2 linked regions of the Tolumonas auensis DSM 9187 genome follow. Each later gene encodes a partner of the first gene's protein in a complex. Links are inferred from orthologs where the notes say so. Each region holds a gene or a part of one and is shown in the gene's direction. Other genes may lie near its edges. The genes, in order: TOLA_RS01500 and TOLA_RS03235.

The links.
Region 2: the proteins of TOLA_RS01500 (region 1) and TOLA_RS03235 are in contact, whole or in part, in a crystal structure (PDB 6KCR), measured with the Escherichia coli proteins. The link is inferred for Tolumonas auensis DSM 9187 from one-to-one orthologs.

What each region holds. Positions count from the first base shown.
Region 1 is NC_012691.1:320,026-323,265, forward strand. The notes cover bases 18-2,924. They hold TOLA_RS01500 (MltR family transcriptional regulator), read left to right. Parts: upstream 18-1,156; coding sequence 1,157-1,693; downstream 1,694-2,924. Other genes in these bases: TOLA_RS01495 (mannitol-1-phosphate 5-dehydrogenase), read left to right, coding at 18-1,022; TOLA_RS01510 (PTS fructose-like transporter subunit IIB), read right to left, coding at 1,967-2,924. Also shown: more of TOLA_RS01495, read left to right, coding at 1-17; more of TOLA_RS01510, read right to left, coding at 2,925-3,240. UniProt on the Escherichia coli protein: Involved in the repression of the expression of the mannitol mtlADR operon. Does not bind the operator/promoter regulatory region of this operon.
Region 2 is NC_012691.1:705,815-708,950, reverse strand. Bases 147-2,949 are described here. They hold TOLA_RS03235 (HPr family phosphocarrier protein), read left to right. Parts: upstream 147-1,320; coding sequence 1,321-1,578; downstream 1,579-2,949. Other genes in these bases: ptsI (phosphoenolpyruvate-protein phosphotransferase PtsI), read left to right, coding at 1,638-2,949; cysK (cysteine synthase A), read left to right, coding at 147-1,025. Outside these bases: more of cysK, read left to right, coding at 57-146; more of ptsI, read left to right, coding at 2,950-3,136.

The sequences.
Region 1 (3,240 bases):
CTCAGGAATATCACGTACGTGTGGTGGGAGACAACCAGCATACCGACGTTATCCGTCATATTGCCGCCGTTCAGGCGAACAGCGATGACGTGATCAATCAGATTATTAAAGCCGACATCATTACTACTGCGGTTGGACCGCAGGTGCTGGCGAAAATTGCTGCGACTATTGCGCGTGGCCTGCAGTTGCGTTTTGAACAGGGCAACTATGCCCCGGTGAATATCATTGCCTGTGAAAATATGGTACGTGGTACCAGTCAGCTGAAACAGGCGGTATTAGCTGAATTACCAGCTCAGTATCATGCACAGCTGGAAGAGTATGTTGGTTTTGTTGATTCGGCAGTAGACCGTATCGTTCCTCCGGCAGCGGCTAACGATGAAGATCCGTTAGCGGTAACGGTGGAAAGTTTCAGTGAGTGGATTGTCGATAAAAATCAGTTCAGAGGTGATATTCCGCCGGTACAGGGAATGGAACTGACGGATAATCTGATTGCCTATGTGGAGCGGAAACTGTTTACGCTGAATACCGGTCATATTGTGACCGCATACTTAGGTAAACTGGCGGGCTATAAAACCATCCGTGAAGCGATTGCCGATGAAGAAATCCAGCAGGCGGTGCGTCAGGCGATGCAGCAGAGCGGCGAAGTGCTGGTGAAACGTTATGGGTTTGATCGTCAGTTACATCACGCTTATATCGAGAAGATCCTGACCCGTTTTGCGAACCCTTATCTGGTTGACGAAATTGACCGGGTTGGTCGTCAGCCACTGCGTAAACTGGGCGCGGAAGATCGTTTGACTAAACCATTGCTGGGTACGCTGGAGTATGGTTTACCGAATGATGCGTTGCTGAAAGGTATTGCGGCAGCATTGCATTACCGTAATGCAGACGATCCTCAGGCTGTAGAGTTACAGGGCTGGATCGAGCAGGATGGTGTCGAGGCTGCGTTATTACGCGCTACTGGCCTGAAGGCGGATGAGCCTTGTGTGGCTACCATTGTGGCTGAATATCAGCGCATGGCATAGTGATGAAGGAAAGAGAGGCTATGTCCTCTCTTTTCTCGTTTATGGTTCTGAAGAAACTAATAAATTTATAACAATATAAGAATAAACGGCGGTAACGGGTCAGATTTCTGGGTTTCCACATAAGATCACATCATATGAATAAAGTTAAAGTATCAACCTATCAGGAGGACGCGGTTTTTGAACGTCTGGCTGAACCTGAGAACCCTCGCGGTTTCTTCATTGAAGTTGTCGATATGCTGGAAGATGCCGTCGATCAACTGATGCGACGTGCCTTCCGCCAGGAAGAGTATGCGGTGAAATATGCCATTGAACCGCTGCTGAATGGCAAAGGTCCGCTGGCGGATCTCCATATTCGTTTAAAGCTTATTTTTGCGCTGGGGCTGATTTCCTACGAGGTATCTCAGGATATCGAACGTTTCATTCGCCTGCGGGATTTTCTGGTGAATGACATTCATGATCACCGTTTTGGTGAAGAATGTGTCAAAGATCATCTTAACCGTTTACATAGTTTGCAGAATATCAGCATGATGCAGATTGATGAGCCGACAGACAACGCTGATCCGGTATTGCAGCAACTGCAACTGAACCGTCGTGATCAGGTGATCCGCTCCGCACTGCTGTTAGCGGTATCGGGCGTATTATCAGAACTGAGTAAAGACAGCCCGATTTAAATCCACCGGCCGTCTGAGAAACGAGAAAGCCCCGTGAGCAATGCTCCGGGGCTTTTTGTTTATGAGCCTGTTCTTGCATATTGCTGAAGCAGGTGAAAGCTCAGCAAACCACTATGACATCAACGACAAAACACAGTATCTACTGTGTCTGATGTTTTCCTTTGTCCCCGGTTTCCTTCACCTGCTATCAGAAAGCAAAAAGCCCCGGCTTATTCAGCCGGGGAGGGGGGCACACAAAAATGGAGGGAGCTGGTTCCATTTGTGATGAAACAATTAAGCAGTTTGTACTTCCTGTGATGGTTTGATGGTTGCGTACATCAGACCAGTCAGAGCAGAACCCGCAGCGATAGCAACGATATACATCAGAGCATTGCTGATTGCGCCTGGAATTAACAGTACGAACAGACCACCGTGTGGTGCCATCAGACCACAACCGAACAGCATTGACAGAGCACCAGCCAGTGCGCCACCTGCCATAGTTGATGGAATTACACGCATTGGGTCACGTGCTGCGAATGGGATTGCACCTTCAGAGATGAAGCACAGACCCAGAACGAAAGACGCTTTACCAGCTTCACGTTCAGAATCGATGAACTTGTTGCGAGCAACGAAAGTAGCGATACCCATACCGATAGCTGGAACCATACCGGCAGCCATAACAGCAGCCATTGGCAGGCTAGGAACGTTAGGGTTTGAAGCCAGCAGACCAGTACCGAATACATAGGCTACTTTGTTTACCGGGCCACCCAGGTCGAAACACATCATCGCGCCCAGGATAATACCCAGCAGGATAGCGTTCGCACCAGACATGCCAGTCAGGAAGTCAGTCAGACCTTTCATGATAGAGGCAATTGGTGTACCAACAACATAGATCATTGCCAGACCAGTGATTAAGCTGGCGAACAATGGAATGATCAGAATTGGTTTCAGCGCTTCCATGGTTTGTGGCAGTTTGACGTTGTCAGCAATAGCTTTAGCGGCATAACCGGCGATGAAACCAGCAACGATACCACCCAGGAAACCTGCACCGATAGAGCTTGCCAGCATACCGCCGATCAAACCTGGCGCCAGACCTGGACGGTCAGCGATAGAGAACGCGATGAAACCAGCCATAACCGGAACCATCAGAGCAAATGCAGACGCACCACCGATCTTCATCAGTGCGGCAGCCATAGTGCCTTCTTCTTTAAATGCTTCGATACCAAACACGAAAGACAGCGCAATCAACAGACCACCTGCAACCACGATTGGCAGCATGTGTGATACACCGGTCATCAAGTGTTTGTAAACGCCTGGCAGCTCAGCTTTACCTGAGTGAGAAGCGGCAGCAGATGCACCACCCTGGAATACGTTCTGGGTAGCCAGAGCATGGTCCATTTCCTGAGCAGTCTTTTTCAGTGCTGCGCCAGTGCTGGTTTTGTACAGTTTTTTGCCAGCGAAACGGGACAGGTCCAGTTCGATATCGGCAGCGATGATGACTACATCAGCTTGTGCGATCTCTTCGGCAGTCAGTGCGTTTTTAGCACCAACAGAGCCGCGAGTTTCGA
Region 2 (3,136 bases), 390 kb from region 1 along the record:
TCCTGACATTTAAGATTAACCTACATCCAACAAAGACCTACCCCGCAGGAGCGAACATGAGCAAAATCTATGCAGATAACTCACTGACCATTGGTAACACCCCTCTGGTTCGCCTGAACCGCGTAAGTAAAGGCAACGTATTAGCTAAAGTTGAAAGCCGTAATCCCAGCTTCAGCGTAAAATGCCGTATCGGCGCAAATTTGATTTGGGATGCCGAGAAAAAAGGCATTCTGAAACCAGGTAAAGAAATTATCGAACCAACCAGCGGTAACACCGGTATTGCGCTGGCATTTGTAGCTGCTTCCCGCGGTTATGGCATTACTTTGACTATGCCTGCAACCATGAGTATTGAGCGTCGCAAACTGCTGAAAGCGCTGGGTGCAAATCTGGTGCTGACTGAAGGCCCGCTGGGCATGAAGGGCGCAATTGCCAAAGCAGAAGAACTGGTTAATTCCGATCCGGAAAAATACGTTCTGCTGCAACAGTTTGAAAACCCGGCCAACCCGGAAATTCACGAAAAAACGACAGGCCCTGAAATCTGGAATGACACTGACGGTCAGGTTGATGTGGTTGTGGCCGGTGTGGGTACTGGCGGTACGATTACTGGTATCTCCCGGTATATCAAGAAAACACAGGGTAAACAGATCACCAGCGTGGCTGTAGAACCTGCTGAATCACCGGTAATCAGCCAGAAACTGGCCGGCGAAGAGATCAAGCCTGGCCCGCATAAAATTCAGGGTATCGGCGCAGGCTTCATTCCGGGCAACCTCGATCTGTCACTGCTGGATCGCGTAGAAAAAGTGACCAGTGATGATGCGATTGCCATGGCGCGCCGTCTGATGGAAGAAGAAGGTATCCTTGCCGGTATCAGTTCTGGTGCTGCAGTTGTTGCGGCAAACCGTCTGGCGGAGTTACCTGAATTTGCCGATAAGACGATTGTTGTTATTTTGCCAAGCTCCGGCGAACGATATTTATCGACAGCGCTGTTCCAGGGACTGTTCACCGAACAAGAACTGCAATCCTGAGTTCAGACATAATCTGATTCACATTAAAAGCACGCTCCGGCGTGCTTTTTTCATTCCGTTCGACCTCACTTTTGCCCATAGCAGCATATTACTGCCGCCACAGGCCTGAAATAGTAACTTTTACGTTAACGAAGCAGTCGTTGTCATACTACAACTCTTTATTTTATCAATAACAACTCGGTAACAATCCATAAAAAGTCACGTTTTAATATGCAAAATCGTTTATCTCCGCTGCAGGTCGATGGTATCCTTAGCTGGCTCGACAATATGGATTTATTTAATTTGGGGTGAACAAATGTACGAGAAGTCTGTACTGATTACTGCTGAAAACGGCCTGCACACACGTCCTGCTGCTCAGTTCGTTAAAGAAGCTAAAGAATTTCAAAGCGAAGTAACCGTGATCAGCGGTGGCAAAACTGCCAGCGCCAAGAGCTTGTTCAAACTGCAAACTCTGGGTCTGACCAAAGGTACTTCCATCACTATCCGCGCTGAAGGCAGTGATGAACAGCAAGCTGTAGATAAACTGGTTGCGCTGATGGCAGAGCTGGAATAATCCGGCTCTTTCTGTTTTTGCACTTTTTTTATCCCTATTAACACAACATAGGTACGGCTATGATCTCTGGTATCCTGGCATCGCCTGGCGTTGCATTTGCCAAGGCCCTGGTGCTGAAAGAACAACACATTGTTATCAATCAGGCTCCGATTTACACTTCTCAGATTGATAGCGAAGTAGCTCGTTTTTACGACGCTCGCACCAAGTCTGCACAACAATTAGAAGCCATCAAAGAAATGGCTGGCAAGACTTTCGGTGAAGAGAAAGAGGCTATTTTCGAAGGCCATATTATGCTGCTCGAGGACGAAGAACTCGAACAGGATATTCTTACCCTGATCCGTGATGAACTGTTTAGTGCAGATCGTGCTATCCACCAGGCTATCGAGCAATATGCTTCTATGATGGCTGAACTGGATGACCCATACCTGCGTGAACGTGCTACCGATTTCCGTGATATCGGTAATCGTCTGATTAAAAACGTTCTGGGTATGGAAATTATTAACCTGAGCACTATCGATGAAGAAGTGATCCTGGTTGCTAATGACCTGACACCATCAGAGACAGCTCAGATTAACCTGAACTACGTGCGTGGTTTCGTAACAGATATCGGCGGCCGTACCTCTCATACCTCCATCATGGCGCGTTCACTGGAACTGCCAGCGATTGTGGGTACTAACGATATTACCAAACAAGTACAGAGCGGTGATTTCCTGATCCTGGATGCTATCCACAATCAGGTTCATATCAACCCGACTGACGAAGTTATTACCAAAACCAAAAATGCACAGGCTAAATTCCTGGCAGAGAAAGCTGAACTGGCTAAACTGCGTGAATTGCCTGCGACTACTACCGATGGTCATCAGGTAGAAGTCTGCTCTAACATCGGCACCGTGAAAGATATGGATGGTGCACACCGTAATGGTGCTGAAGGTGTTGGTCTGTACCGTACCGAATTCCTCTTCATGGATCGTGATGCTCTGCCTACCGAGCAGGAACAGTTCCAGGCTTATAAAGAAGTGGCTGAAGCCATGCCTGACAAGCCAATCATTGTCCGCACCATGGATATCGGTGGCGACAAAGAACTGCCTTACATGAAGTTCCCTAAAGAAATGAACCCGTTCCTGGGCTGGCGTGCAGTGCGTATCTTCTTCGATCGCAAAGACATCATGCACACCCAGTTACGCGCGATTCTGCGTGCTTCCGTTTTCGGTAAGCTGCGTATCATGTTCCCAATGATCATCTCAGTTGAAGAGTTCCGTTCACTGAAAGCTGAACTGGAAGAGCTGAAAGCAGATCTGCGTGCTGAAGGTATTCCATTCGATGAAAATATCGAAGTGGGTATCATGGTTGAAACTCCAGCTGCAGCTGTAATGGCTCGTCATCTGGCGAAAGAAGCCGACTTCTTCAGTATCGGTACTAACGACCTGACTCAGTACACTCTGGCCGTTGACCGTGGTAACGAGATGATCTCCCGTCTGTATAACCCACTGTCACCAGCGGTTCTGAACCTGATCAAACAGGTTATCGACGCTTCTCATGCTGAAGGTAAATGGACCGG